3 linked regions of the Terriglobus roseus genome follow. The protein of the gene in region 3 interacts with the protein of the main gene of each other region in a pairwise test. Links are inferred from orthologs where the notes say so. Each region holds a gene or a part of one and is shown on either strand. Other genes may lie near its edges. The genes, in order: nth, groL and aceE.

The links.
Region 1: the proteins of aceE (region 3) and nth interact in binary tests that used the Escherichia coli proteins (3 or more experiments, as listed by UniProt). The link is inferred for Terriglobus roseus from one-to-one orthologs.
Region 2: the proteins of aceE (region 3) and groL interact in binary tests that used the Escherichia coli proteins (3 or more experiments, as listed by UniProt). The link is inferred for Terriglobus roseus from one-to-one orthologs.

Annotation. Positions count from the first base shown.
Region 1 is NZ_LT629690.1:2,484,380-2,494,744, reverse strand. The notes cover bases 3,340-6,336. They hold nth (endonuclease III), read right to left. Parts: upstream 5,224-6,336; coding sequence 4,456-5,223; downstream 3,340-4,455. Other genes in these bases: BLT38_RS10470 (DedA family protein), read left to right, coding at 6,211-6,336; BLT38_RS10475 (chlorite dismutase family protein), read right to left, coding at 5,323-6,138; BLT38_RS10485 (amino acid permease), read left to right, coding at 3,340-4,407. Also shown: gnd (phosphogluconate dehydrogenase (NAD(+)-dependent, decarboxylating)), read left to right, coding at 98-1,114; BLT38_RS10490 (APC family permease), read left to right, coding at 1,216-2,757; more of BLT38_RS10485, read left to right, coding at 2,788-3,339; more of BLT38_RS10470, read left to right, coding at 6,337-6,852; BLT38_RS10465 (flagellar motor protein MotB), read right to left, coding at 6,871-7,743; BLT38_RS10460 (flagellar motor protein), read right to left, coding at 7,746-8,507; BLT38_RS10455 (flagellar FlbD family protein), read right to left, coding at 8,532-8,783; BLT38_RS10450 (flagellin), read left to right, coding at 9,002-10,201; flagellar filament capping protein FliD, read left to right, coding at 10,326-10,365. UniProt on the Escherichia coli protein: DNA repair enzyme that has both DNA N-glycosylase activity and AP-lyase activity. The DNA N-glycosylase activity releases various damaged pyrimidines from DNA by cleaving the N-glycosidic bond, leaving an AP (apurinic/apyrimidinic) site.
Region 2 is NZ_LT629690.1:1,787,889-1,798,164, forward strand. Bases 2,427-5,334 are described here. They hold groL (chaperonin GroEL), read right to left. Parts: upstream 4,761-5,334; coding sequence 3,093-4,760; downstream 2,427-3,092. Other genes in these bases: BLT38_RS07625 (hypothetical protein), read left to right, coding at 2,427-3,019; BLT38_RS07635 (co-chaperone GroES), read right to left, coding at 4,895-5,188. Outside these bases: BLT38_RS07620 (TonB-dependent receptor), read left to right, coding at 1-1,975; more of BLT38_RS07625, read left to right, coding at 2,078-2,426; BLT38_RS07640 (hypothetical protein), read left to right, coding at 5,401-6,069; BLT38_RS07645 (SDR family NAD(P)-dependent oxidoreductase), read left to right, coding at 6,072-6,803; BLT38_RS07650 (hypothetical protein), read left to right, coding at 6,839-7,621; BLT38_RS07655 (tetratricopeptide repeat protein), read left to right, coding at 7,611-8,399; BLT38_RS07660 (Rrf2 family transcriptional regulator), read right to left, coding at 8,417-8,851; BLT38_RS07665 (globin domain-containing protein), read right to left, coding at 8,885-9,238; BLT38_RS07670 (ABC transporter ATP-binding protein), read right to left, coding at 9,344-10,276.
Region 3 is NZ_LT629690.1:2,233,511-2,244,106, reverse strand. The notes cover bases 6,637-9,864. They hold aceE (pyruvate dehydrogenase (acetyl-transferring), homodimeric type), read left to right. Parts: upstream 6,637-6,964; coding sequence 6,965-9,664; downstream 9,665-9,864. Other genes in these bases: BLT38_RS09440 (glycoside hydrolase family 28 protein), read left to right, coding at 9,774-9,864; argJ (bifunctional glutamate N-acetyltransferase/amino-acid acetyltransferase ArgJ), read left to right, coding at 6,637-6,836. Outside these bases: BLT38_RS09475 (alpha-mannosidase), read left to right, coding at 1-677; BLT38_RS09470 (Dps family protein), read right to left, coding at 738-1,331; BLT38_RS09465 (HlyD family secretion protein), read right to left, coding at 1,460-2,698; BLT38_RS09460 (TolC family protein), read right to left, coding at 2,701-4,311; BLT38_RS09455 (Gfo/Idh/MocA family oxidoreductase), read left to right, coding at 4,478-5,575; more of argJ, read left to right, coding at 5,613-6,636; more of BLT38_RS09440, read left to right, coding at 9,865-10,596. UniProt on the Escherichia coli protein: Component of the pyruvate dehydrogenase (PDH) complex, that catalyzes the overall conversion of pyruvate to acetyl-CoA and CO(2).

The sequences.
Region 1 (10,365 bases), 250 kb from region 3 along the record:
TCTGTGCGAAGAATTTCACAACTTGCACGCATCATCTTGGTCCGCCTCGCCTTCTAATGGGCGAAAGTCATTTCCTAAAAAGATAAGGTGGCGTCCTATGCAGATCGGAATGATCGGACTCGGCAGGATGGGAAGCAACATGGTGCGGCGGCTCATAAACGCAGGCCACGAATGCGTTGTCTACGCACGCACCCCTGCTACCGTTGCGAAGGTTGCAGCGTACGGCGCCACGGGCGTGGCTTCCATTGAAGAACTTGTCGAACGTCTCACTCCGCCGCGTGCGCTGTGGCTGATGGTGCCGGCGGGAGCAGTCGATGAAACTGTTGCGCAGATCCTTCCCCACTTCAGCGCCAACGACATCCTGATCGATGGTGGGAACTCGTATTACGTTGACGACATCCGTCGTGCGAAAGAAGTTGCTGAATCCGGTGTGAAGTGGATCGATGTTGGAACGAGCGGAGGTGTCTTCGGCCTCGAACGTGGGTATTGCCTGATGATCGGTGGCGACGAGGCATCCGTGAAAACACTGGATCCCATCTTCAAATCCCTCGCTCCGGGACGTGGCAGCGTAGATCGCACGCCGGGTCGAGAAAGGCTCCCCGCCAGCACCGCGGAAGATGGCTACCTGCACTGCGGACCTTCGGGTGCGGGCCACTTCGTCAAGATGGTTCATAACGGGATCGAATACGGGATCATGGGCGCGTATGCCGAAGGCCTGAACATCCTGAAGCACGCAAACGCAGGCAAAACGGTCGATTCAACCGACGCTGAAACCACTCCGATGCGAAACCCCGAGCTGTATCAATACGACTTTGCATTGCCGGAGATTGCAGAGGTCTGGCGTCGTGGCAGTGTCGTCTCATCATGGCTCTTGGATCTGACGGCTACCGCGCTGGCCGCATCGCCGGAACTTACGGAGTTTGGCGGAAGGGTCTCAGATTCCGGTGAGGGGCGTTGGACGTCTATCGCTGCTATTGACGAGGGTGTTCCTGCAGACATCCTTACCACGGCCCTCTACGCCCGGTTCACCTCCCGCGAAGGCAGCGTCTTCGCTGATAAGTTGCTATCCGCCATGCGGTTTCAGTTTGGCGGCCATGAAGAGAAGAAAGCGTAGCCGGAAAACTGGCCAGATGCGTGTGTCCATGTGGGACGGGACCGGTCTGGGGACGTTTGGGTGGCGGATGATGACCCGCTCTGTTACAACAGAGCAACACCGTGTCCAATATTGTCTCCTCACCTGAACCGACCCAGACGACAGAGTTCGTCAAGGGCCTCGGATTGTTCTCTGCGACTGCCATCGTGATGGGTTCGATGGTAGGCAGTGGCATTTTCATTGTTCCCGCTGAGATGGCGCGGGGAGTGCAATCCCCCGCGTTATTGATCGCGGCGTGGCTGGTAACGGCTGCGATGACCCTGATCGGTGCGCTGAGCTACGGCGAACTGGCTGCCATGATGCCGAAGGCGGGCGGTCAGTATGTGTATCTGCGCGAAGGCCTGGGGCCCATGTGGGGCTTTCTGTACGGCTGGACGCTGTTCCTGGTAATTCAGTGCGGCACCATTGCCGCAGTGGCCGTGGCTTTCGGCAAGTTTTTAGGTGTGTTCGTGCCAAGCGTCTCGGCAAGCCACTGGATCTGGCATATCGCGCATGTTCCGGCATGGCCCGTGGGGCCGATGGTGCTGGGCAACATGGAGGTGGGGCTCTCAACCGCAAACTTTGCCGCCATCATCATTCTGACCTTGCTGACTCTCCTGAACAGCTTCGGTGTGAAGCTCGGCGCACTCATTCAGAACATCTTCACCAGTGCCAAGATTTTCGCGTTGTTGCTGGTGGTTGGGCTTGGCCTGATGGCGAAGAATGCCACGGCGATTGCTGCGAACTTTGCCAATGGAAGCTTCTGGGCCGGGGCAGGTGTCCACACACTGCACCCAGTGCAGGTGGGAGTCGGCGGCCCGACAGCGATGGTTGGGTTTCTGACCGTGATTGCTGTGGTGCAGGTCGGCTCGCTGTTCTCATCCGACGCATGGAATAACGTCACCTTTACCGCAGGCGAGATAACGAATCCGAAGCGGAATCTGCCGTTGAGTCTGGCGATTGGCACGGGTGTGGTTCTGTTGCTGTATATCGCAGTGAACTTCATCTACCTGGCGGTGCTTCCGCTCCACGGTATGGCTGACGGCGGAACAATTCTGCAACGGGGCATCCAGTTTGCCAGCGAAGATCGTGTGGCCACGGCGGTGATGGAGCAGGCATTTGCCGGGTATGGCGCGCGGATCATGGCGTTGGCGGTCATGATCAGCACCTTTGGCTGCGCAAACGGCATGCTGTTGAGCGGCGCTCGTGTTTATTACACGATGAGCCAGGACGGTCTGTTTTTTAAGGCGGCTGGAAAGCTTTCACCCAAGTCAAAAGCTCCGGTGGTAAGCCTTTGGGTCCAATGGGCGTGGACCTGTCTGCTCTGTCTGTCGGGGTCGTACGGGCAACTGCTGGATTATGTGATCTTTGCAGTGCTGGTGTTTTACATCCTGACGATTGTGGCGCTGTTCCGGTTACGCAAAACGCGTCCCGACGCGGAGCGCCCGTACCGAGCCATTGGATATCCCGTGTTGCCGGGGTTGTACATCGTAATGGCAAGCTTCATCTGTGTTGTACTCTTGCGATATAAGCCGCAATACACCTGGCCGGGGCTGATCCTGGTGCTGCTGGGACTCCCGGTGTATTTCCTTTGGCGGGGACGCTCTGCGTCTGCTGCCGCGTAGTTTGATTTTGTTCTAGAGGTAACCCGACTGATGGCGAATCTTTTTGCCCGTAAAACCATGGATGTCCTGCTCGCGGAGGCACGCGAAGAGGGCGCCCACACACTGCAACGGTCGCTTGGACCGTTTGCTTTGACTTCGCTGGGTGTTGGCGCGGTCATCGGCGCGGGCATCTTTGTGCTTGCGGGCATCGGCGCGCACAATGCGGGACCGGCCTTGATCCTGTCCTATGTACTGAGCGGCCTGGGCTGTGTGTTTGCGGGTCTCTGCTATGCGGAGTTCGCTGCAATGATTCCGCTGGCGGGTTCTGCCTACACCTATGCGTATGCAACGCTGGGCGAGATTTTCGCGTGGATCATCGGCTGGGACCTGACGCTGGAATATGCGATGGGTGCCTCGACGGTGTCAGGTGGATGGTCGAATCACTTCATCGAATTCCTGAACATCTTCGGCATCAAGTTTCCCTTGTGGCTGGCGTATGACCACTGGACAGGTCTGCGTACCGCGACTGACCAGGTGGCACGTGCAATGTTGCATGCGCAGCATCCAGAATTGATTGCAGGAACGAAGGCGTTTTCGGATGCGCTTGAGGCTCTGAAGCTGGCGGCTCCGGCCGCATTGACGGAACAGGCACATACTTTGTTGAATGCGCCTCATCTGTTCGGCATGGAGATTGGATTCAACCTGCCGGCGTTCATTATCGCGCTGATCATTACTGCGATTTTGGTGGTGGGAATTCAGGAGTCGGCGAAGTTCAACGCGGGCATCGTTGTGATGAAGGTCGCGGTAGTGCTGTTCGTCATCGGCCTGGGATCGCATTACATCAGCCACTCAAACTGGGGTGGTGACTGGCACACTTTTGCACCCATGGGCGTAGGCGGCATTGGTACTGCAGCCGGACTGATCTTCTTCAGCTATATCGGCTTTGATGCTGTGTCGACGACAGCACAGGAAGCCAAGAACCCGCAGCGTGATCTGCCTATCGGCATCATCCTTTCGCTGATTATCTGCACTGTGCTTTACATCGGCGTCGCGGCCGTACTGACGGGTATGGTTTACTGGCCCGACATCAACATTGAAGCACCGGTCGTAAGCGCGTTCCTGTCGCATAACCTGGCATGGGCTGCGAACATCATTACGATTGGCGCATTGGCTGGCCTTACAAGCGTCATGCTTGTCATGCTGCTGGGACAGTCGCGTGTGCTGTATGCGATGGCGAAGGATGGTCTGCTGCCGAACAAGTTCTTTGGCTCGATCCATCCGAAGTTCCGCACACCGTGGAAGGCGACGATTCTGGCTGGCGTGCTGGCTGCGATTGTGGGTTCCGTTACGCCAATCGACGATATCGGCAAGATGGTGAACATTGGAACGTTGCTGGCGTTCGTGATCGTGTGCATTGCGATCATGGTGCTGCGCAAGACCGATCCGGATCGTGAGCGTCCGTTCCGTGCGCCGTTGGTATGGCCGATTCCGGTAGTGCCGGTGCTCGGTGTGTTGTTCAACGGCTACATGATGTACAAACTGGGCATCTGGAACTGGGTTCGTCTGATCGGATGGCTGGTGATCGGTATGGTGGTGTACTTCACTTACTCGCGCAAGAACAGCCGCGTGCAGCTGGGACTGCCTGATCCCGAACCGGTGGATCACCTCTAAGCAACTGAAGTACGAAAAGCCCTCCGAGTAGGAGGGCTTTTTCTTTGGCTAGTGGGAAGCCCAGGTCTTGTCGCTGGAGTTGCAGAGAGTCTCTAAAGAGCAGTCAACGCACTTTGGTTTACGGGCTTCGCAGATCTGGCGGCCGTGGTAGATCAGTTCATGCGAGAAGCTGATCCAGTGATCCTGCGGGATGATCTGCATCAGGTCGCGTTCGACTTTGACCGCGTCGTCGTTGGTGGTGAGTTCCAGGCGACGGGACAAGCGCAGAACATGCGTGTCTACGACAACGCCAGTAGGGATACCGAACCAAGTGCCCAGCACAACGTTGCTGGTCTTGCGCGCAGCGCCGGGGATGCGCAACATCTCGTCCATTGTTTGCGGGACGTTACCGCCAAATTGTTCCGTGACCATCTTGGCTGCACCCACAAGAGACTTCGCCTTCATGCGGAAGAAGGACAGGGAAGCGATGATGGGCTGGATGGCTTCCGGCGTGGCCTGTGCCATGTCGCGCGGCGTGGGATAAGCATGGAAGAGTGCTGGCGTGACCATGTTCACACGTACATCTGTGCATTGCGCCGAGAGAATGGTGGCAACAAGAAGCTCCCACGCGTTGTGATGGTTCAGAGCACATGTCGCGTTGGGATAAGTGCGGTCCAGCGCGTCAATGATCGCGTGGACGCGCTCGGGTGCGAGCGGATTCTTCGTCTTGCCGAGAGCCTTTTTCGTAGAGACAGGTTCGCTTGCTGCGATCTTGCGCGCGGCAACGGCTTTGGCTGCGGACTTCTTTGCCGGGGTCTTCTTGGCGGCCTTTGTCATGTTGGGGATTGTAGCCGGTTGAACTGTTCGTTGAAATGACAAGCCCCACTCGTGATGGATTCACGAATGGGGCTTGCGGTTTTGACGCGATGTCCTGATTTAGCCGATGCTATCGAGCATCGCTTCTGGCGTCATGCGGACGCAGGAGAAGATGGGGAAGTCCTTCAGTGTGTACATGCTGGCTTCGGTTTCGCGGAGCTGCTGTACGAGGTCGACGAAGTCTTCTGGGAAGTTGGTTTCGAAAGCCACCACGAACTCCTGATCGTCGATGCCGAAGGAGTAAGTCGTGTTGAGCTTCACGCGCGGATAAGCAAGGCCGACGCGGATGTGTTCGTCCATCAGGCGACGGCGCTCTTCCATAGAAAGCATGTACCACGGGCGCGTCTTCCAGAAGGGATAGACAAAGATGTATTTGTGACCACCGGGGCGAATCGCGCCACGGCTTTCTGCTTCGCTCTCATCCTCGCGATCGATCTGGTACTGCGAACGCTTCGTCATGGAGAGGAAGTGGTGCGGGATTTCGATGTAACCACCGAGCGGTGTCGCGAGCAGTTCGCTGCGCATCCGGTTCATCTCTTCCACGGAGTAGCAGATGGACCAGACGAGCATGTCCACATCGCCACGCGTGCCTACGGTGGAGTAGGTCATGGTGAGGAACTCACCAGGCTTCTGCCACTTTTCAATCACGGCGATGAAGGCAGCCTTGTGTGCGTCCTTTTCAGCGGCAGGAAGACGCTTCCATTCCGGGAGGATACGGTAGAAGGAGAAAGCGACAATCTGGCGTTTTACGGGTGCTCCGCCGCCATGTGTGTGCTGCGGACGGCCCGAGGGCTGCGATCCGTAACCGGCCGGCGGTCCGGCGACGGGAGTGACGGTGTGGGCGGCGGTTGTTTCGGGCGCGTTCGTTTCTGCCATACCTTAAGAATATCAGCCGGGTATACTCAGCGAAGTTTCCCCAAACTCGCGAGCCATTGAAAGAAAGCCGACATGACCGAAAAGATCATTGACTTCCTGCTGCCCTACGTCACTCACCTGATCGCTACGATTGGATATCCCGGCGTGGCGCTGCTGATGGCGATTGAGTCCGCCTGCATTCCGCTCCCGAGCGAAATCATAATGCCGTTTGCCGGATACGTGGTGAGCCTGGGCAAGATGAATCTCTATCTGGCAGCGACGGCTGGCGCAATCGGCTGCAATCTTGGTTCGGTGATTGCGTATTGGATTGGCGCGCATGGCGGTCGTCCGCTGGTAGAGCGGTTTGGCCGTTACGTGTTGATGAGCCACAAAGATCTGGATCGTGTGGATCACTACTTCCAGAAGTACGGCGAGATCACAGTGCTGGTTGGTCGACTACTGCCAGTTGTGCGTACGTTTATTGCGTTGCCAGCAGGCATCGCGCGCATGCCGCAACTTCGCTTCCATATCTACACATTCATCGGTTCCTGGCCGTGGTGCTTTGCGCTGGCGTATGTGGGCATGAAGGCAGGCGCAAGCTGGAATGATCCGCACAGCACACTGAAACAGATCCTGCATAAGGCAGATGCGGCCATCATTCTAGTTATCCTTGTTGCGATCGTGTGGTTTGTCTGGACGCACCTGAAGAATCGCAACGCGCCCGTAGAGGTTTAAGCAACTTTGTAGAGCGAGTCATCGTGAAGGCGCTTCACGTGACGAGATCGTCTTCATCGCAAACGGTAGTGGAGGAGCCTCGCTGGCAGAGATGCTGCGAGGCTTTTCTGTTGCATTGTGATTGTTGCTGGTGACGGGGATCGTTGCTTTGGTACGCAGCAGGACGATGTCCACGCGGCGATTGGCGGCGCGTCCTTCAGCCGTATTGTTGCCTGCGATGGGATGAAATTCGCCGTAACCAGCGAGAGAGAAATTCGCTGGCGAATTGATGCTGCTCATCATCAGCACTTGTGCGATGGATGCTGCGCGAGCAGTGGAGAGTTCCCAATTGGAGCGGAACTGGACTGTGTGTATGGGCTGATTATCGGTATGGCCTTCAATGCGCGTTGGGCAAGTTGGAAGAGCCTTCGCGATCTTTGTGAGGATTGCCAGCGCTGAAGGTTTTACTTCCGCGCTCCCCGAATCGAAGAAGCCTGCGCTGTCGAGTGATAGCGTTGTTCCCTCGTCATTGCTACGGATCGTAACCACGTGTTGCTGCACCGCGACTGCGAGTGCCTTGGCCATTTCGCTTCGCACGTCATCACGCTTGCCATCGCTTTTGCTGCCCTCCACGGTTGGGGTTTCCAAGGGCATCTCGAGCGGCATAGGGGCGCCATCACTGGTGCCTGCCCCCGGTGCGAGTGGCGGTGTCTTTGCATGAGCATCGAAGACACCGGTTTGTTGAAACGCGGTCTGCATCGCTGCAGCCATCCTTGCTGCCTTTTTCTTGTCGCTCGCACTGGATGCAAACATGACAACAAAGAAGGCGAAGAGCAGCGTAAGAAGATCCGCCCAGGAGACGAGCCATCGTTCGTGATTGACATGTTCGGCGTGCTTTTTCTTCTTGCTCATGGTCAGGCTGCCTCTGCATGGCCATGCGCCAGGTAGGTCCTCAACTTGGTTTCAATCATGCGTGGATTCAGGCCTTCCAGGATGCTGATGACACCTTCGAGCATCATCTCCTGCATCATCAAGTGCTCTTTGTGGCGGATCTTCAATTTACCCGCAGCCGGTAGGCAGAAGAGGTTTGCGAGAGACACACCGTAGATTGTGGCGACAAAAGCGACAGCGATGCCTTTGCCTACTTCGTCAATGTTGTCGAGATGCTGCATGACTTGAATGAGCCCAAGCACAGCGCCGATAATTCCGACGGTAGGTGCAAACGCGCCTGCTGATTCCAGCACAGCGGAAATCTTCTCTTCCATCTCGCTCTTGTTATCGATCTCAAGTTGCATGATCTTGCGGACCTCACTGGATTCTGTGCCATCCACAGCAAGCATGAGTCCCTGTTTTAAGAACGGGTCTTTGACGGTTGCAAGATCGGCGTCCAAAGAGACGATGCCGCTCTTACGCGCCTTGTTTGCAAATTCCACGATCTGTTTCAACACCGCATCTTCATCCGTACCTTTGTGCAGAAAAACGCGGACAATGCCTTTTGCGGAGGCGATGAGAACATTCAGCGGGAACTGCACAGCGCATGCACCGATGGTGCCGCCGAGCACGATCATAGCAGCCGTGAGCTGCGTGATCTGACCCAGGTTGCCGCCTTCCATGATCATGGCGCCGAGGATGGCAACGAGGGCTATGACAATGCCGCCGACGCTTGCGATATCCATTGTTTTTCTCCGTCTCCGAAAAAGTTAGGAGTTATGTTGTGCAGTGTGCAGTGCATGGTGTGCGGTCATCGCTGCATCGGCAGAAGGCCATGCGTGGCGCAATACGCTGGCGCGATAGTGAAGCGTGCGGGTGAGTACGTCAGCGCAGGTTTCCAGCACGACGATCTTTTCACCAGTGACAAGCGTGAGTGTGGTGTCTGGTATGGATTCGGCCAGTTTGATGAGGTCGCTGTTCACAACAAAGGTGTGGCCGTTAAGGCGCGTGAGTTCAATCATGACGTCCTTCTGAATTCGCTCTTTGTATCGGCAGAATGAAGAAATGGATGAGTCATCGTTCCGTCATGCACGGAAGTCAGCAACTGTAACGTCGCAACCTGAAACCGGCGAAGTTTTTTCTCATGGGATGCGCGGAAGGGCCGATGAGTGTTGTGAGCGCCAGGGGAACCGGCGTCAGGAATTCACTTCACAGTCTCGCTGAATCAGGAGAAACGCACATGTCCCTCGGTGTACTAAATAACATCTCGGCCATCTACGCTCAGAACAACCTGAGCGCAACCCAGAACAACCTGTCCAAGACGCTGCAACAGTTGTCGTCAGGTTCGCGCATCAACAGCGGTGCGGACGACGCTGCAGGCCTTGCTGTTGCAGATGGTCTTGCCGCAAATGAAACTGCGCTGGCGAAGTCAAGCCGCAATGCAAGCGACGCTACTGGTCTATTGCAGACAGCAGATGGAGCACTCTCGCAGGTGACCTCGTTGCTGAACCGCGCTGTCACACTGGCAACGCAGGCGGCTAACGGTACGTTGAGCTCGTCGCAGGTATCGTCTGCAAACCAGGAATATCAGAATATTCTGACGCAGATTAACAACATCGGCACCACCACGAACTTTAACGGAACCTCCGTGTTCTCAGGAACGGCACGCAACTTCTTCGTGTCGGATGGCACCACAGCGGGCTCGGCGACCTATAGCGACACCGTGGGCACTCTGTCCACCAGCAGCGTGGGAACATCCGCAGCCACGAGCACCTCTGCAGCTGTTTCACTGACTGCACCAACCGCATCCTCTTCATCCGCGGCTTCGACGACGACGCTGACGCTCGGCGCTACAACAGACACGGTATCGGGAACCCTGGCACTTGCTGTCGGTACGGGTAGCTCCCACAGCATTACCATCGCGGCAGGTACATCGATGTCTGCACTTGCAACGCAGATCAACGCTGACACCACCTATCAAGGTGCTGGTATTACCGCTGCCTATAATTCCACCACGGGAGCGTTGACAATCTCCGGCCCAACGGCCGCATCGAGCGATCTTGCCACAACAGGCACGACTCTGAGTGACACGACTCCTGCCAGCGGTTCGGGTGCAGGTGTGGACTTTACCGCTTCCACCGTGAGCGCGCTGACGGCAAGCTCCGCAAAGAACGTGTTGACTGCACTTACGACGGCCATCGGTGACGTGGCCTTCCAGCGTGGCACCATCGGCGCGAACATCAACCAGCTTGCCTCTGCACAGTCCGTTGCGAGCAACGAACAGACCAACCTGACTGCGGCCGAGGACAACATCCGCGCCACCGATTATGGTCAGGCTGCTTCCAATCTGTCGAAGTACCAGGTGCTGTCGCAGACCGGTATCAGCGCTCTGGCGCAGGCCAACAGCGTGCAGCAGGAAGTCACGAAGCTGCTGCAGTAATCGTAGGAAGGCAGATGGCGCGGACGGTGTACCTGCTGTCCGCGCCATTCTTATGCACGACTAAGAATGGCTGTGCTCTGCTTGGCCCTTAGCGTGCGAAGGGTTTGTGTCAGGAGGGTTCCGCGTGTCCGTTGTCGGGATCAATTTCGGATCGGCCACCAGTG
Region 2 (10,276 bases), 440 kb from region 3 along the record:
GCAACCCGGTGTTGCGATGGTGCAGACCGGCCAGTACGGCGGTGTGACATCGATGTTTGTACGTGGTGCAAACTCTGACGCAAACAAGATCCTGATTGACGACGTGCCAGCAAACGATGTGGGTGGAGTATTCGATTACGGCACCGTATCTTCGACCGCAGTCGCTTCAATCGAGACGCATCGTGGCCCCGACAGCATCCTGTATGGAACGGACGCGCGTGCTGGTGTGGTGCGTTTTGAAACGCCGCATGGAACCACGCTGAAGCCCGTGCTGACGTACTCCGGTGATGCAGGCAATCTGCACACGTGGCGCAATGAAGGCACGCTGTCCGGTACTTATGGCAAGGCCGATTACTTCGGTGCTTTCTCGCGCTTTGATAGTTCCAATGCGCTGCCGAATGACCGTTATCACGTGGCAACTTCCGCGGCGAACCTGGGCTACAGCTTTACCGCAAAAACAAGCATTCGCGGAACCGTTCGCAATGCTGTCAGCGCTACTGGAATTCCCGGTGCATGGGACTTCCAGGGGCTTGCGCAGAACGGCAAACAGGGCGATCAGGACACCTACATGAGTGGCGTGTTGGACGACACACGCGGCAATGGTTGGCACAACACCTTCCGCTACATTGGCGCGCGCAAGCGTGAGCAGTCTCGTTACTTCGCCGCTGTGGGAACGCCGGATGGCTATGGCGAATACTTTGGCAACACCGTAACGATCCGTGGCGCCAACGGAACAAAGGCTACTGGCCAGGTCATCGTTGGATACGATCCGTTTCCCACTTACTACGAGATGGTGAACAACCGCGACGGTCTTGACTATCACACCAGCTACAGCTTCAATCGTCACCTATCTTTGGTGGGAGGTTTCCGCTTCCAGGATGAGCGTGGAGCATATCGCTATCCGTTGTATGGCGAAAACGACCAGGTGGGGCGCAGCAATTACGATTACACCCTCGCGTTCAATGGTGAAGCGTGGCATCGGATCTTCTATACCGTGGGCGGAGCGATCCAACGCAACTCACTGTATGGAACGGAAGGACAGCCGCAGATTGGGCTTTCGTACTACCTGTTTCGCCCGGCACGCGGATGGTTCCATGGAACACATCTACGCGTCCAGTTTGCGAAAGGTGTGCAGGAACCAAGCTTGAGTGCGCAGCTTTCTTCGCTGTTCCAGAAGCTGATTGGAATTGGAGATACCGCAGATATTGCGAACTTCCATGTAAGTCCGATTGGTGCGCAGCGCAGCCGCGTCTATGAAGGTGGACTCGATCAGAATATCTACTCTGACAGTGCCATTCTGCATTTGACTTACTTCCACTCGACCTATGGACGGGGGACTGAGGGCGTTCCTGTAACGCTCTACAACGCTTATTTCCATCAGAACCTACCCGTGGCGTTGGGAAGCTTCTATCTGAATTCCCTTGATACGCGGTCTACAGGCGTGGAGGCATCGCTCGAATACCAGGTGCTGCATCACCTGTTCCTGCGTGCCGGATATACGTACCAGGATTCACTGGTGAAGCAATCGTTCTCCAGCGATGCACTGGCGGCGTTAGGTGGTTCAACGACGATCAACCCGAACTATCCAGGTATTCCCATCGGGCAGTATTCGCCGCTGGTGGGGCAGCGTCCCTTCCGTCGTCCGCCGCAGACGGGATTCTTCATGGCCCAATACACCACGACGAAGTGGTCTGCAGCAGTGAAGGCCGCTGTCGCTTCACGAGCAGATGATTCCACGTTTATCGACGCTTATTCCAACTCGTCGTTCGATAACTCCATGCTGCTGCCCAACCGTAATCTCGATCCCGGATTTACCAAGCTGGATGCGAACTTCACGTATCAGGTGCGTCCGTCCGTTGCGTTGTTTTCGCAGTTAGACAACCTGCTGAACAACCAGCACATGGGTCCGATTGGTTATCCATCGTTGCCGTTTACCTTCCGTGTCGGTTTGAAGGTGCGTATCCCGCACGAGTAATCAATCGCGTTATGTGTTGAACATGCGCCATTACTGAAGCAAAAGGCCCACGCTGAGCGTCTCATCAGCGTGGGCCTTTATGATTTGGGCCGGAGGAATTTCATGTTGGCACGTCTTCGTTTTGCAAGTACTGCTTTGGCGCTGGTTTTTGCTGCGCTACCTTCTCATGCACAGGAGGGTCCGTACAACGTTCGCGTGGTGTTGCGCGCCGAAACAAAAGGGCAGCCCTCGATTCTGCAACCGGCCGATCTCCGCGTTCAGTTCGCCGGCAAGAAGATACCCGTGCAGCGGCTGGAACCATTGATCTCCAACCACAGCGCAAAACCTGTGCAGGTAGCCATCCTGATCGACGACGGTCTGCGCGGAAGCTTTGGCAACCAGATAGGTGAGATCCGCCAGTTTGCGGCCGATCTTGCGGCGGAGCATGTCGCCGTGGGCGTTGCTTATATGCAGAATGGCCGCGCTGTATTTGGCAACGGAGGTTTTACCTCTGACCCTGAAGTGGTCGAGAAGCAGTTGCGTTTATCCATGGGTGGTGCGGGCATCAGTGCCAGCCCATATTTCTGCCTGCAGGATCTGATCAAGAATTGGCCGGGAGATAAGACAGGACCGCGTGCGGTGTTAATGATCACGAACGGTATTGATCTGTACAACGGTGCTCCCACTCCGAACAACCAATATAGCCCATACGTGCAGGCGGCAATTGTGGATGCGCAGCGCGCAGGCGTGCCGGTGTATTCCATCTACTACGGTCGCTTTGACAATCATCCCGGCTTCGCCAGCTTCAGTGGACAAAGCTACCTGGGCGATCTGGCCGATAGCACCGGTGCAAACACCTTCAATCAGGGAAGCCTGAATCCGCCGAGCATCAGCCCGTACCTCAAGCAGTTTGAAAAGAACCTGAATGAGAGCTGGCTGCTATCGTTCCAGACGGGAACACGCAAGTTGGAACAACTCAAAGTCGATGGAGCGAAGGGAACCAAGCTGTACGTGCAACGCCTCGCGCAGGGGACGGAAGCAACAGCGGGTGCTGTGCTTCGCTAGAAGCTTTGTATGAAGTAAGCAATAAGAAAGCCCCGGATTGCTCCGGGGCTTTTCTATTGGTCGTGCTTGAGGTTTAGTACATGCCGTCCATGCCGCCGCCATGCGAGTGGCCGCCGCCTGCCGGTGCTGCCTTCTCCGGAATCTCTGCGATGAGAGCTTCCGTGGTGAGCAGCAGGCCGGAGATGCTGGCTGCGTTCTGCAGAGCGGTACGGGTTACCTTGGTGGGGTCGATGACGCCAGCGGCAACCAGGTCTTCGAACTGGCCGGTCGCTGCGTTGTAACCCTGGTTGTCCTTCGACTCCAGGATCTTGCCCACAACCACTGCACCCTCTTCACCAGCGTTGCCAACGATCTGGCGCAGCGGCTCTTCGATAGCGCGGCGGATGATCGATGCACCGATCTTCTCGTCGCCTTCGAGGGTCTTGATGAGAGCATCAACGTCAGCAGCGCAGCGAACCAGAGCCACACCACCGCCCGGGACGATGCCTTCTTCAACGGCTGCACGGGTTGCGTGCATTGCGTCTTCTACGCGTGCCTTCTTTTCCTTCATCTCGGTCTCGGTAGCAGCACCGACCTTGATGACAGCAACGCCGCCAACCAGCTTGGCGAGGCGTTCCTGCAGCTTCTCGCGATCGTAATCGGAGGTGGTCTTCTCAACCTGGCTGCGGATCTCACGCACGCGACCGTCGATGTCGGCTTCCTTGCCGGCGCCGTCGATGATGGTGGTGTTGTCCTTGTCGATGGAGACGCGCTTCGCGGTGCCCAGGTCCTCAAGCTTCACGGACTCCAGCTTGATGCCGAGGTCTTCCGTGATGGCCTTGCCGCCGGTCAGGATCGCGATGTCGCCCAGCATGGCCTTGCGGCGATCGCCGAAGCCAGGAGCCTTTACAGCAGCAACGTTCAGCGTGCCACGCAGCTTGTTGACCACGAGGGTTGCCAGCGCTTCGCCGTCAACGTCCTCAGCAATGATGATGAGGGCCTTGCCGGTGCGGGCCACCTGCTCCAGGAGGGGCAGGATGTCCTTCATCGCGGAAACCTTCTTCTCGTAGATGAGGATGTATGGATCGTCGAACGAAGCTTCCATACGCTCTGCATCGGTCACAAAGTAGGGCGAGAGGTAGCCGCGATCAAACTGCATACCTTCCACAACGTCGAGCTGGGTCTCCATGCTCTTCGCTTCTTCAACGGTGATAACGCCGTCCTTGCCAACCTTCTTCATCGCTTCGGCAATGATGGTGCCGATCTGCGAATCAGAGTTTGCAGAGATGGTGCCCACCTGAGCAATCATGTCACCGGAAACCGGCTTCGACAGCTTCGACAGAGCGCCGCCAGTGACGATGCCGTTCTCGTCGCGCTTGCCCACGATGGCCTCAACAGCCTTATCGATACCGCGCTTCAGAGCGGTCGGGTTTGCGCCAGCAGCAACGGTCTTCACGCCTTCGCGGTAGATCGCCTGAGCCAGAACAGTAGCGGTGGTGGTGCCGTCGCCAGCAACGTCGCTGGTCTTGGAAGCAACTTCCTTCACAAGCTGTGCGCCCACGTTTTCGATCGGGTCCTTGATCTCGATTTCCTTGGCGACGGTGACGCCGTCCTTGGTGATCGTCGGGGAACCGAACTTCTTCTCGATAACAACGTTGCGGCCCTTGGGACCGAGGGTGACCTTGACGGCGTCTGCGAGCGTGTTCACGCCGCGCAGAATAGCCTGACGGGAATCTTCACCGTGCAGAATTACCTTTGCCATTGTCTTTCTTCCTTTGCATTCGCGCTCATTGCGCGAGTTAATTCAAAATCTGTCACTGCCGTTTGAGCAGAAGGGAAGCTGAAGTATTCATTCCAGTCAACGAAGGCGCAAAGCGCATCCGCAGCATGCAATGACTACTTGAGGATTCCGAGGACTTCTTCTTCACGCATGATCAGGAAGTCTTCGCCGTCCAGCTTGATTTCAGTGCCGGAGTACTTGCCGAAGAGAACCGTGTCGCCAGCCTTAACGTCCAGCGGGAAGACCTTGCCTTCATCGTTGCTCTTGCCCTTGCCAACGCTGACGACGGTACCCTGCTGGGGCTTTTCCTTAGCGGAGTCGGGGATGATGATGCCGCCGCGAAGCGTCTCGCCCTCTTCCAGGCGGCGCACCAGAATGCGGTCATGCAGCGGTGTGAAAGTCGATGCCATGGTGTTTCGTTCTCCTTGGGTGGTGGTCGATGGCAGTGTTAGCACTCCATCATTCCGATTGCTAATGTACGAACTGGCAGTCACCCGCGTCAAGTGCTAATCGATGAAATGTGAGTGAAAGGCACTCACGTCCGAATCTGCGACAGTGGCAGCGTCAGAACACGCCACGGCTACCGCGACAGAATGTACCTCGAAACGATAGAATGCAGGGCATGTTGTCCCGTCGTGCGCTCCCCGTCGTTGCCACCCTGCTGCTCTCTGCCGCACCGCTGCTTTCCGCTCAAAATGAGCGCCACGGACGTAAGTACAAGGCGCCGCCGGAGACCAGTCATCTCGAAATCCTCGTAGTGCGCGACTTCAACGGCAAGGTGATTGAGAACGCTGGCGTCGTCTTCCACCCGACCAAGGACGGCATTGACGAGGGCAACCTGGAAGTAAAGTCCGGGCCTGACGGCAAGGCCTTCATCGACATCATCCCGACGGGATCGGATGTGCAGGTTCAGGTAATCGCAAATGGCTTTGAGACCTATGCAGGGAACCTCAAGCTGGATGCTGCCTCGAAGCAGTTGACCGTCCGTATGAAGCGGCCGTCGTCGCAGGTATCTGCCTACGACGAGAACGAAGGTAAGGGCAATCTAAAGCGCAATGTCGGTGTGCAGGAGCCAATCCGCACTGGTACGGCACCTACGGCAGCGTCAAAGCCGTTGTCGGCCAGCGAGCCGGTGATCAAACTGCCTGCGCTGCCCAAGAACAAGCCTGCGGATGGCGATGCTACCATCCAGCCCGGAACAACGGCTGCTCCCGCGTCGAAGCAGCCCACAAAGACGGGTAACTCTGCACCGGTTGCAGATGGCACCCCAGCTCCGCCGCAAACCAACTAAGCATGACTTCTTCGCACGAGAGCCTCCGTGGGCGCCGCGTCGTGATTACAGGCGGTGTACGGAGGCTTGGTCGCGCCTTTGCCTTGGCATTGGCGAATGCCGGAGCTGACGTTGTTGTCACCACTCGCCACTCTGACGAAGAAGCAACAGAACTGCTACAGGCCATAAAGCCACTGGGTGGACGCTACGCAGCGGTGCAGAGCGATGTGACGGTCCCTGAACAAGTGAGCCGTGCCGTGGAAGAAGCCGCTGGCTTTCTAGGCGGCATCGATTTGCTCATCAACAACGCGGGAATGTTTGAATCAGCAAAGCTGGAAGACCTGACGCCGGAGCAATGGGATCGAGTCTTTGCAACAAACACGCGTGGGCCGTTCCTAATGGCTCGGGCAGCGCTTCCGCATCTTCGCAGCAGCCAGGGAAGAATCCTCAACATCGGTTCGCTCGGCGGTATCCGTCCGTGGATCACGCATGGTCACTACTGTTCCAGCAAGGCCGCGCTGCACATGCTGACGCAGACCATGGCGAAGGCCTGGGCTCCTGAAGTCAGCGTGAATGCGATCGCGCCAGGCATGATTCGGTTTCCTGATGAGCCGGAGCGCATGGCATCGAAGACACCGATGCAGCGTGATGGTTCACCAGCCGATGTAGTGAAGGCCGTATTGTTCTTTGCGTCGGCGCCGCAGTTCATCACCGGACAGATACTGGCTGTGGATGGCGGCCTTGGGCTTGCCTGAGCCTCCGCTTCGATACACTGGAAGCTGAACTGCTCATGTCCTCTGAAATTGTTCTCAAACCCTCTCCGGATGCTATTTCGCTTGCAGAACGACGCGAACAGCTTGCTGCTGTGCGTACGCAACTTGCGGAGTTGGAGGCGGAGCTTGCGCAGTTTCGCGCGCAGCTGAAGGCTTTTGAAGGCCGTTATCTGCGGCAGGTGGGCGTGCTATACGCCGAGCTGGATGAATTGGAAGCACGCATCACGGAACACGAGGCTTCGCTCTATGGATCTGATGCAGCGAAGCAACGTGCAGAAGAGGCGAAGCAGCGCGCGCAGGAAAGCCACGACGCCGCATTCGGCGAGGCTCGCGAAGCAGAAGAGTTTGATCCACCCACAAGCCTGAAAACACTCTTTCGTGAAGTAGCCAAGCGCATTCACCCGGACTTTGCACGTGACGATGCGGAGCAGCAGTACTTCACGCTGCTGATGGCGCGTGCGAATCAGGCGTACCGACGCGGCGATACAGAAATGCTGCAGCGCATGCTCGACGATCATCTTGAAATTAATGCGGTTGTCGCGGGTGAAACCACTGCTGCGGAGTTGCTGCGTATTTCGCGACAGATGCAACACGCCAAGCGCGACATTGCTTCCTTGGAGATGGAGCGCTACACGCTGCAGGGCAGTGAGATTGCAATGATGTTTCACGATGCGGAGAGGGCTGCGCTTGAGCATCGCGACCTGTTGACGGAACTTGCCGTCAGCGTGCGCGAACAGATTGCAGAAGCGCAACGTCGCTTTGATTTGATTGATCGGCAGATAAACGTTCATGGAAGATAATCCGCAATCCGGCCTGCAGCATGTCCCCGCAGGGTCAGGCTTGTCAGTGCATACGGCACGTTCCGGCATGATTGCGCGTGGTCGCCGCGACGCCGCCAGTGCAGCGTCAAACCCGCATTACAAGCAGGCACTGGAGCAGTACAACGCAGGCGATTTTGCTGCGGCTGCTGCATCATTCAAGTTGGCTGCAGATCAGGGACACGCCGAATCTCAGTACATCCTAAGCACGCTCTACGACGAAGGCGCAGGTGTTGCCAAAGACGATGAACAGGCTTCGTACTGGGAGCGCAAAGCAGCCGAGCAAGGCCATGCGTATGCGCAGGCCAACGTAAGTTTTCGTTATTACGCTGCGAACGATTTTGCGGAGGCATTCACCTGGTGCCAGCGTGCGGCGTACAGCAAACTTGCGTGGGCGCAGTACAACCTTGGCCTAATGCATCGCAAAGGTGAAGGCACGGAACAGAGCGACACGCAGGCTGCGTACTGGTACCGCCTTGCAGCCGCACAGAACTTTGCAGAGGCGCAGCAGAAGCTGGCAGACCTGTATTACTTTGGCCAGGGCGTGCCTCAGAATTATGTGCAAGCCGCGTCGTGGTATCGCAAAGCCGCCGACCAGGACAATGCAGAAGCGCAGTTTCAGCTAGGCCATCTGTACGCCATTGGCGAAGGCGTAGAGCACGACTACGTGCAATCGCGTTACTGGATTCGCAAAGCTGCGCAGCAAGGCCATGAGCAGGCCGTGAAGGAACTGAAACGTCGCCAGTATCGCGACGCATAAACGCTTCGTTCGCGAAATTAACCAGTGATCTGCACCAGCTTTTGAAGCGATGGCGTCTTCGCCATCTGCGCAAGGCTGTATCGATCCAGCGCGCGAAAGAACGCTTCGTACGCTTCATCCAGTGCGCTCTTTAACAGGCAGTCTTCACGCAATGGGCACGGTTGCGTCCAGCAATCGATGAGTCCACCTTTTGGCTCGGTGATGCGTACGATCTCGCCAATGCGCAAGGATTCGGGGCGGCGGCCCAACCGTAGGCCACCACCCCGTCCCTTTGCGGTTTCCACCAGCCCTGCCAGGCCGAGCTGATATGCCACCTTCACCATGTGCGTGTAGGGAACATGGAATAACTCAGCCGCAGCGCGTACCGTCACCACCGTCTCCAGTGGTTTGTCACGACTGGCCAGATACAGCAGAAGGCGCAGCGAAAGATCGGAAAATCGAGTCAGTTGCATGGTGCGTGTTCACAGTCTACGGCGCATCATTCGTTACGCCAGTGCTGGCTCCTCCGCGTAAATCTCTTTCTCTCGCGCGATCATCACATCGGCAAGCTGCTGATATGCGGCCGCCCACGCCTCCAGCACCTCAGGCGTAATGGCGTCGCCCAACACAATCTTCATAGCCTGCAGGAGATACCGGCCTACGAGCGGATACTGCTCCGGCGTGACGTGCGTCTGCACATGGCGCTGCGCGATCTTCTCCACGGCCGGCCCAAGATTCTGCAGCCGATCCAGGTTCGCAACATAGGCAAGAATGGACTGCGCCAGGCGCTTGGACTGCGCACCCGACTGCTGATCATCCATGTTGAACTGCGACTTCAACTCCGGATTCTCACCGATCATGTTTGCGTAGAAGACGCGCGTAATCTCCTCACCATGTTTAAGATAATGATTAAGAGGCGAAAGATTCAGTGACCTGGGTCACGCTGTTCGTTTATCGGAGCGGAGTTATTCTGCGACGATTTCTTCTTCGAGTTGCTGCTTCTCAAAGAGCTCTGCGTAATAGCCGCCTTCAGCAAGCAGTTCTTCGTGCGTGCCAAGCTGGGCGATACGTCCGTTGACCAGCACAGCGATGCGATCAGCGGAACGAGCTGTGGAGACACGATGTGCAATCAGGATCGTAGTGCGATCCTGCATCACCTCGCGCAGACCTTTAAGGATCTGCTCTTCCGTGTATGTGTCCACGGAAGCAAGCGCATCATCAAGGATGAGGACGCGCGGATTGCGCAGGATGGCTCGGGCAATCGATGTCCGCTGCTTCTGACCACCGGAAAGCGTTACACCGCGTTCGCCAACAAGTGTGCCGAAGCCATGCGGGAACTCAAGAATTTCCGCGGCAATGTGCGCGCGTCGTGCTGCTTCTTCAATCTGTTCATCCGTTGCGTCAGGCACACCAAAGGCGATGTTGTCGCGGATGGACGTAGAGAACAGGAACGTCTCCTGTGGCACAAAACCAATGGCACGACGCAGCGTCGCAAGCGGCCATTCGCGGATGGGCAAGCCATCAATCAACACTTCACCTGCGGGCGCATCCAGCAAGCGCGGAATCAGGTTCACAAGCGTCGTTTTACCGCTGCCAGTAGGACCAACAATCGCAAGCGATGATCCTGCTGGAATGGTCAGGTTCACACCATCAAGAATCTTCGGACCGCTGCCATAAGCAAACGTAAGATTACGGAACTCAATCTCGCCCTGCGGAACGGCATCAATTGCGACTGCGTTGCCGCTCTCATCCTGAATCGACGGAACAGCCTTCATCAACTCATCGATGCGCACAACCGAAGCAGTTCCACGCTGGAAGAGGTTGATGACGTAACCAAGAGCCAGCATGGGGAAGGTTAACTGCACCATGAAGACCATGTAACTGGTGAATTGACCCGC
Region 3 (10,596 bases):
CACTGGCAGCGTCAAGCAATATGGCGACCTACGAAATTCCTTACGGAACAATTCAGAGGCCGACGACAAGAACCAATAGCTGGGACTCAGCGAAGTTTGAAGTTGCTGCAATGCGTTGGGCTGATTTGGGAGATGCGAAGCACGGCTTTTCTCTCATCAACGAATCAAAGTACGGCTATGACGGCAAAGACAATGTATTGCGGTTGACGCTATTGCGCTCTCCTCTTTCTCCCGATCCAGAGGCAGATCGTGGTCATCAACACTTCAGCTTTGCGCTCTATCCGCATGCCGCTGACTGGAAGACTGCGCTCACAGTTCGCCACGGCTACGAATACAACTACAAGCTCCAGGCCTTGCAGGTGCAGGCGCATACAGGCTCGTTGCCTCTGACGCACTCCTTCATCGAAGCCGACAACAAGAATGTTGTGTTGACCGCAGTCAAGAAGGCGGAAGATGACAACGGACTGATCCTCCACTTCTATGAATGGGCAGGCCAAAGCGGCAAGGTCGAGTTCCGAATCCCTACGGGCGCGAAGTCAGCTACGCTGACGAATCTGATGGAGAAGCCGGAGGGGAGTGCAATACCAGTTGTTGACTCGAACAAGGTTGGTGTTTCCGTCAATCCTTATTCGATTAACTCACTCCGTATTGATTACCCGAATACCGAGAGGAAGTAAGTTGGCAATAAACAAACGGCCTGCCGCAAGGCAGGCCGTTCTGCGTTCTGAATAGCGATGTTACTTTGCATGCACAAGCGGCATGTCCACCAGATGCTGCATGATGAACCATGCTTGCAGTTCATTCACACGAAGCACATCGGATACAGCCAGATCGTTAGTGCCGTCATCACCATTGTCATCCGCTTCCTTCGCAATCTTGCGGCATTCCTCAATGATGATCTTGTGAGCTTCCAGCAGACGCGAGATCTGTACCGGAACCTCTTCCTTGCCACGCGGGGGACGCGGAATGCTGGTGACTTCTGCAACATCACCACCCATAGCAATGGTTACGCCACCCAGAAGTTGAATGCGTTCTGCGATGGTGTCCACGATCTCAACCTGTTCATCAAAGTGCTTATCGAACAGCAGGTGAAGCTGATAAAAAGTGGGACCGGCAACCTGCCAGTGATGCTTCTTATACAGGTCGCGTAGCGCGATGGAATCTGCCAGGAGCTGGTTCAATGCCTTGCACGATTTTGCGCGAACATCCGCGTCCAGACCCAGGGGAAGATCCTTCGTGACGGTACCCCACTTCTGAATCTCGTTGGCCTTTTCGTGCCAGTGCGGTGTTACCAGATCCTTGGTATCGGCCTTCTTGATTGCGACTGCCATGATGCTTGCCTCTCCTTGATGGCTTGTTTTGGTTGGATGCCACAGCAGAAACAGGGGTCGCCTATTTTCAGCAGAAACACGAAGGGCGCGGTTCTAGCCGCGCCCTTCGTGCATGTATTGCAATCAAGCTACTTAATGCCTACATCCGGAACCACTGAGTATCCAGGACGCAGCAGGTGATCGTCGTTCTCACCCTTCTCCAGGTCGATACGGACCGGGATACGCTGTACGACCTTCACGTAGTTACCCGTGGCGTTTTCGGGCGGGAAGAGCGACAGGCGCGAGCCTGTTGCACCACCTACCTGAGTTACGCGGCCCTTGTACTTGCGTCCACCCAGGGCGTCCACCTTCACGGTAACTTCCTGGCCCACCTTCATGTGCTGGAGCTGGGTCTCCTTGAAGTTCGCAGTGATCCAGAGGTTATCCAGCGGGATGATCGTCAGCATGTTCTGGCCGGGCGAGATGTTCTGGCCCACCGAAACATTCTTCTTGTTGATGATACCGCCGATCGGCGCAACGATATGGCAGTAGCTGAGGTTCAACTTTGCCTGATCAACCTTTGCCTGTGCCGTCATGATGTCAGCATTGGCCGCTTCTGCACGAGCCTTCTGCACCACAACCTGCTTCGGACCGTTTTCACGTGCCTGCGCTGCGTCACTACGGGCAGAGTTCAGTTTGGATACTGTCTGAGCCACGGCAGCCTGCTGTGCAGTTACGTTCTGCTGCGCTTCCAGCAAGGCACCACTGGTAGCTGCCGCCTGCGCAACGGCCTGATCGAACTGCTGCTTGCTGATCACGTCCTTTTCGACGAGGGGCTTGTAGCGGTCCACATCAAGCTGTGCCTTCAGAGCATTTGCCTTTGCCTGATCGACGCGGGCCTGCGCTGCAGCAACGTTCTTCTGCGCCTGTGCCACAGAAGCTTCAGCCGTCGCAACGTCCGAACCCGAAGTCGCTACCTGCGTGCGCGTCTGGACATTGACAATGGGTACGTTGGAGTTGGCCTGAAGATAGCTCGCCTTGGCATTGGCAAGCTGCGCCTCTGCCTGTTCCAACGCTACCTGATAGTCGCGCGGATCAATCTCGGCGATGACATCGCCCTGCTTGATCTCCTGATTATCCGTGACATTGACCTTGATCACCTGACCTGAGACACGTGCGGATACCTGGTAGAGATCGCCATCCACCTGCGCATCGTCCGTGTCTTCCGTCAGAGTGGAGCGCCAGTAGAAGAAACCGGCCACTAGAACGAGAAGGAGGACAACCACGATGATGATGAACTTGCGGCGCGCCTTGGCCGGTGCCGTCTCAGACGGATCGGGTGCTGCTGCTGTGTTCTGCTGCTGTTGCTGCTGATCGGAATCTGCCACGATCACTTTCCTCCGAGTTGAAGAGCTTGTTTGTAATTCGTTCCGGCGTAGCCGACGGCGCGCGCCAATGAAAGCTTTGCAATGTTGTGCTGATACAGCGCGCTAATGTACTGGTTGTTCGCCTGTTCGGTCTGCGACTGCGCATCGGAGACGGCAAGGTTATCTGCCACACCAGCACGGAAGCGCTGCTGTGCTTCGCTAAGAGCTTCGTTCGCAAGGTCCACGTTGGACTTGGTGGCTTCCACCAGCTTTTCCGCCGCTTCAATGTCCAACAGCGCATCGCGAACATCCGCGTTGATCTGCTGCACCTGATCGGAATAGCGAGCCTGCGCGGTCTTCAGGTTGGCGTCCGCCACCTGAATGTCGCCCTGCGTACGTGCAATCTGCAAAACGGGAACAGAGACCTGTCCTGTTGCGGTGTAGGTGCCATGCGAGTGAGCGGGCGTCGTGCCCAGGTCACCGAAGTCGCCGTTAAAGTCAACGGTCGGGTAATATTCAGCCTTCGCCGCGGACTTCTGCGATTGCGCACCCTTCACACGCTCTGCGGATGCCTGTAGATCCTTGCGGTTCTTCTGTGCATCGGCAAACGCCTGTTCTGGCGTGGTGGGCGTTGCAGCCGAGAAAGGAGCCGCATCGGCAATGCGAAACTTCTGATCCAGCGGAAGGCCAATGGCGCGAGCCAGGCTCAGCTTGTCCTTCTCCAGATTGTTCTGCGTCTGGATAACCTGCTGATCGGCATTCTGATAGTCAACGCGTGCGCGCAGTACATCCAGCTTGGGGCTGGTGCCAGCGTCATGCGCTGCAGTAGCCTGATCGAGAGAGACTTTTGCATTCGCACGTTCCGCGACAGCTGCGTCGATGCGTGCCTGATCCGCAATGCAGAGAAGGTAAGCATTGCCGATGGTCAGCACCACCATGTTGCGTGCGTCTTCGGCGGTTAGCTTCGCGCCCTGAAAATTATGTTTCGCAGCAATGTACTTCTGAATGCTGCTCACATTCACCAGCGACTGCGAAAGGTACGCGCGGAAGTCAAAGACCTGGAAGGGACCAATAATCGGGTTCAGTCCCGGAAAGGTCAAACCATAGGCGGCAAGATTGACCTGCTCCACCGTGTAGGAAGCCGAGCCGGTGACAGTCGGTAGAAGAGCTTGCAATGCCTGCAGCTTCTGACCATTCACCGTCTGTGTCTGTGCACCTTGCAGGATCAGGCCCAGGTTCGTGCGAAAGCCGCGCTGGATTGCATCGTCCAGCGTCAGATCCAGCACACCATCGGTGGCCTTGCCATCGATGAGTGATCCCTTGAAGTCCTGTTGTGTTACCTGCGTGCTGCCGGCGGCCTGTGGGACAGAGCTGAAAATCTGCTCCGCGCCCTGAACGGTGGAAACTCCGCTAGCGGTGTGGTCGTTGGTGCCCGGCGCTGTGCTCGTTGCCTGGGCAACGGCTCCGAGCGGCAGCATCAGCGAGAGAACCGCCGCCGCGGACAGTGTCCAGCGCCGCGGGAGGCAGTGTAAGCCTGAGGCTCGATCGTGTTGCGTCATACGCTCCATTGCGACCCAAGCGGCTCGGTTCCTCGTCTCCACTGACTCGCCGGTCAGTGGTCGGGCGTCGGCCATGCTTCGGTTTCCTACTTCAGATGCACTCAACCCCATCTCCCGATGCAGAAAATGTTGCCTGCGTGCCACAAATTCTGTGCACATTCTTTTCTGCGCGATTCATCTTGGCGTTCTATCCTGTTGATTCGCGCGGTAGAACAGGACGCGGGCAGGGGGAACGGAAGAAGTGCGGCGCATTCGGACAGGAGTTGTGGGATTTGGACTGGCAGGACGTGTCTTTCACGCGCCCTTTGTAGACGCTATTCCTGAATTGGAACTGGCTTATATTGTGCAGCGTTCCGGCGACGAGGCACAGCGCGCCTTTCCGCAGGCTGAACAGCTGCGCAGCTACGAAGATCTGCTGCAGAGCGATGTGGAGCTGGTGGTGCTGGGAACACCCACCATTAGCCACTATTCCATGACGAAACAAGCCCTGCTGGCGGGTAAGAACGTGGTCTGCGACAAGCCCATGACCACCACCACCGCGCAGGCTGAGGAACTGGAGAAGATTGCCATTCAGAAGGGGCTCCTTCTGTTCCCGTTCCACAATCGGCGCTGGGATGGCGACTTCCAAACACTGCAGGGCATCATTCGCGATGGCCGCGTAGGCCGTGTCGTCATGCTGGAATCACGATTTGACCGCTATCGTCCTGAGCCGAAACCGAATGCCTGGCGTGAGGAAGAAACTGCGGGTGGCGGACAGCTTTATGACATTGGGCCGCACCTGATTGATCAGGCGCTGACGCTCTTTGGGCGTCCCTCCACGCTGACGGCGAATATTCGTTCCGACCGCAATGTGGGTAAGGTTCCGGACGGCTTTGATCTGACTCTGGTCTTCGACACTGGCCGGGAAGACCGCAAGATCACCGTGAAGCTGGGCACTAGCGTGTTGGCCGCCGATCCGGCGCCTCGTTACCGTCTAAACGGCACCGGTGGCACCTATGTGAAGAACGGGCTCGACCCGCAGGAACCGACGATTCTTAGCGGCCATCTGCCGCCACGGCAGGGAGCTGAAGAACTCTGGCTACAGGAGCCGGAGGATCGTTACGGCGTTCTGACCTACTGCCCGAACACACAGAAGCCGAACGAGCTGGAGAAGGAGATTATCCCCACGCTGCCGGGTGACTACCGCGGTTTCTATCAGAATGTGGCGGACTCGCTGCTGGGATTGGCGGCGCCGGAAGTCACAGCGCGTTGCGCTGTCCGAACGGCGCGCATGATCGATCTGGCGTACGAAAGTGCTCGCGTTGGAGCTACAGTCCGTGTCGATCATACCGGCTGGTAAATCAAAAGTATTTGTTTCAGGAAGAAGGTGTAAGTAGTTGCCATCATTGAGAAAAGAGCTGCCGCGCGGGTTTCGCTGGGCGGCTGTTAAGGCAGGTATAAAAGCTAGCGGCCGCACTGATGTTGCGGTGGCTGTGGCGGATCGCATGGCTTCAGCAGCGGTCATGTTTACTGACAATCAGGTGGTTGCCGCACCGGTAACGGTAGGCCGTAAACATATGGCCGCGACTCAGGGTTGTGTGAAGGCCGTGGTTGTGAACGCAGGCAATGCCAACTGCGCCACAGGAGCGCCGGGCATCGCGGTTTCAGAAGAAACCTGCCGCAAGGCTGCGGAGTTATTTGGATGCGCGGCAGAGGAGGTCATTCCTTCTTCGACTGGCATCATCGGTGTGCCTTTGCCGATAGAAAAGCTGACAAGTGCGCTGCCCCACGCGGCGGAGCGTCTTGCGCATAGCAATGCTGCTGCAGAGGCTTTTGCCACCGCGATCATGACCACCGACACCAAGATGAAGGTGTCGCAGGCAACGGTGGAAGCGGCGGAGACCTCTGTGCGCATCTTCGGATGCTGCAAGGGCGCAGGCATGATCGGGCCGCAACTTGGGCCACCGCACGCCACGATGTTGGTCTATTTGTTTACCGACATTGCGGCTGAACCAGCCGTTTTGCGTGAGCTGTTGCAGGGGCGAGTGGAAGCCAGCTTCAACTCCATCAGCGTGGACGGTGACACCTCCACCAACGACACGGTTCTGCTGCTGGCGAGTGGCGCCAGTGGTGTGAAGTGGAGCGATGCGCCGCGCAGTTTCCAAGACGATTTCTGTGATGCGCTGCAGCACGTCTGCAATGAGCTGGCGCACGCCATCATTGACGACGGAGAAGGTGTGACGCACGTCGTGACGTTGGAAATCAGCGGCACCGCGAACGATGCCGACGCGAAAACCATCGCCAAGTCCATTGCGCACTCGCCGCTCTGCAAGACGGCATGGTCCAGCGCCGATCCGAATTGGGGACGCATCATTGCCGCGGCAGGCTACGCCGGCGTGCCGTTCTCGCCGGAAGAGACGACGGTGACGATTGGTGGCGTGAAAGTATTTGACCGCGGTGTGCGTGCTGCTGGATATGACGAAGCTGTTGTCCACGAAAAGATGAAGCAGCGCGAATACACCATCGCCGTGAGCGTTGGCAGCGGGCCGGGCCGTTCGCGTTTCCTGACGTGCGACCTGACGGTGGAGTACGTGCATATCAACGCGGATTATTCGACCTAGGCGACCGATTCGTTTCGCTTATACCTTTTCCTCTTCGCACTTATAATGGCTGTGGTTGAAATGTGCGTGCTGAGTCGTTTCAGCACGCGCATCTTCTGTCACGTATCGACACAGAATCTGGAGCAGCGATGGCGACCAATGTAGCAGTGCCCCCGGCAAGCGCCCTGAACGACCGGCAGCAGGAAATTGCAGAGTGGATTGAAGCGTTTGACGAGATGATCGTCGCCGAAGGCGCAGAGCAGGGTGCGGAGCTGATGACGGCTCTGCGTCAGCGCGCACGCGAGGCAGGCGTTACCGCCGGCATTGAACTCACCACGCCGTACAAGAACACTATCCCCAAGCATGACGAGATTCCGTATCCCGGCGACCGCGATATGGAACGCCGCGTGGAATCGCTGATCCGCTGGAACGCCATGGCGATGGTTCACGGCCAGAACAAGAAGGACGCGGGCATTGGCGGCCACATCTCCACGTATTCGTCGGTAGCAACGCTGTTTGAAGTTGGTTTCAATCACTTCTTCCATGCGAAGTACACCGCTGCTGACGGCACGGAACAGCCCGGCGATTTCGTTTACTTCCAGGGCCACGCATCGCCCGGTGTCTATGCTCGCGCCTTCCTCGAAGGCCGCTTGAGCGAGCAGCATCTGCTTAACTTCCGCCACGAACTGCGCGATCACCCTGGTCTGTCGAGCTATCCGCATCCGTGGCTGATGAAGGATTTCTGGCAGTTCCCGACGGTATCCATGGGCATTGGCCCGCTGAACGCGATCTATCAGGCGCGCTTCATGAAGTATTTGGAGAACCGCAACCTGATTCCGCATACCGACCGTAAGGTGTGGGCATTTGTTGGAGATGGTGAGTCGGATGAAGTCGATACGCTCGGTGCGATTTCGTTGGCTACCCGCGAGAATCTCGACAACCTCATCTTTGTCGTCAACTGCAACCTGCAGCGCCTCGATGGTCCTGTCCGCGGCAACAAGCGCATCATCGATGAACTGGAAGGCCACTTCCGCGGTTGCGGTTGGAACGTCATCAAGTGCATCTGGGGTTCGGATTGGGATGCACTGTTTGAGCGCGACCATACCGGCCTGTTGCTGAAGCGTATGGAAGAGTGCGTCGACGGCGACTTCCAGGCGTACAAGGCCAAGGGCGGCGCGTATCTCCGCGAGCATTTCTTCGGCAAGTATCCGCAGTTGGTTGAGCTTGTGAAGGATTACACCGACGAGCAGCTTGCCAAGCTGCACCGCGGCGGCCACGATACGCAGAAGGTTTACAACGCCTACAAGCGTGCCGTGGAGCATAAGGGCGGACCGACGGTCATTCTTGCCAAGACGGTGAAGGGCTATGGCTTTGCATCCACCGAAGGCCGTAATGCGGCACATAACGAAAAGAAGCTGACCGACGAAGGCGTTCTCTCCTTCAAGCAGCGCTTCGATATTCCTGTTCCTGACGAGCAGGCTGCAGCAGGCAAGCCCTGGAAGCCCAGCGATGAGGCGCCGGAGCTGAAGTATCTGCAGGAGCACCGCGCCAAGCTCGGTGGTTATGTTCCTACGCGCGGATGGAAGCCCTTCAGCTTCACGAATCCTGGAGTTGACTTCTATAAGGAATGGCTTGGCGGATCGAAGGGCCGCGCTGTTTCCACCACGATGGTATTTGTTGCCATCCTGCGCGCTCTGATGAAGGACAAAAACATCGGTCGCCTGGTTGTTCCCATCGTTCCCGACGAAGGCCGTACCTTCGGCATGGAATCGGCTGTGAAGCAGGTAGGCATCTACGCCAGCGAAGGCCAGAAGTACACGCCGCACGATAGCGACATGCTGCTTTCGTACCGCGAAGAAAAAGACGGCCAGATTCTGGAAGAGGGCATTACGGAAGCAGGCTCCATGGCCAGCTTCACCGCTGCCGGAACAGCCTATGCGAACTACGGTGTGCCGTCGGTTCCGTTCTACATGTACTACTCGATGTTCGGCTTCCAGCGTATCGGCGACATGGCGTGGGCATTTGCGGATTCGCGCGGTAAGGGCTTCCTGATGGGCGGCACAGCTGGACGCACCACGATGCTGGGTGAAGGTCTGCAGCATCAGGACGGCCACTCGCATGTGATCAGCAGCACAATCCCCACCTGCGTCAGCTATGACCCGGCTTATGCCTACGAAATGGCTGTGATCCTGCAGGACGGTATGCAGCGCATGTACGTGAATGACGAGCAGATCTTCTACTACGTCACCATGTACAACGAGGACTACGTTCACCCGGAAATGCCGCAGGGCGACAACGTCCGCGAAGGCATTCTGAAGGGCCTGTATCGCTTCAAGTCAGCTCTGAAGGGCAAGGCAACGGTGCAGCTCTTCGGTTCGGGAACGATCCTGAATGAAGTGCTGAAGGCGCAGGAGATTCTCTCCAGCAAGTTCAACATTGAAGCGGATGTGTGGAGCGTACCGAGCTACACCGAGCTTCGTCGTGACGCGCTTGAGATCGAGCGTTGGAACCGCCTGCATCCGTTTGAAGCAGAGAAGACACCGTATCTGGTGGAAGCTCTTGGCGATGCGCCGGGACCGGTCATTGCAGCCAGCGATTGGATGAAGGTCATGCCGGATGCCTTGTCACCATGGCTTGGCAAGCGTCTGGTTACGCTGGGCACGGACGGCTTCGGACGCAGCGATAACCGCGAACATCTGCGCGAGTTCTTTGAAGTGGATGCGAAGGCGATTGTTGCTGCCACCATCTCCAAGCTGGTTCGCGATGGCGCGTTGAAGGCCAAGGATGCGAAGAAAGCGTTCGCAGAGATTGGCATCAACACGGAAGCGCCGGAACCCTCGAAGCAGTAGAGCTCTCAACTCCTCAAATAGGAAAAGCGCCTGTCATAACAGGCGCTTTTTCTTTTGGCGTCTATTGGATGGGGAACGATCAAAGCGTTTTGATAGGATTCATTTCGCCATGAACTCAGCCCGTCGCGACCTTCTGAAATTCTCGCCGCTTGCTCTTGCCGCCTTTGTGCCGTCCGTTGGTTCGGCCCAGGTAACGGGAGCATCCACGCCATCCACTCCTACGGTTTTCGATGTTCGCAATTACGGAGCAATGGGAACAGGAAAGCAGCTGGACACCAATGGCATTAACGCGGCGATTGAGGCCGCGAATAAGGCTGGTGGAGGCACGGTCGTTTTCCCGGCAGGAACGTATCTCACGTTCTCCATCCGACTGAAGAGCAATGTTCATCTTTACCTGTCGCAGGGCGCAGTGATTCTTGCAGCGGAATCTCCCAAGCCTGGTGAGACTACGGGACAGATGGGTGGCACGTATGACGCTGCAGAGCCACAGAATCCGGCGATTGAACCGTTCCAGGATTACGGCCACAACCACTGGCACAACTCGTTGATCTGGGGCGAGGGTATTGAGAATGTCTCCATCACCGGCCCTGGTTTGATTTATGGCAAGGGGCTGTCCTTCGGCGCAACACGCGCTGCTCGTGGCGATTATCCGATTTACAAAGCGGAGCAGGCGGGCGTGGGCAACAAGGCTATTGCGATGAAGAACTGCCGCAATGTCACCTTTCGCGAGTTTCGTCTGTTGAAGGGCGGCCACTTCGGGTTCCTGCTCACAGGCGTCGACAATCTGGTCATTGATGGTTTGCTGATCGACACCGATCGCGATGGCATCGACATCGATTGCTGTAAGAATGTGCACGTCTCCAACTGCACAGTGAATTCGCCGTGGGATGACGGCATCTGCCCGAAGTCGAGTTATGCGTTGGGCTACGCGC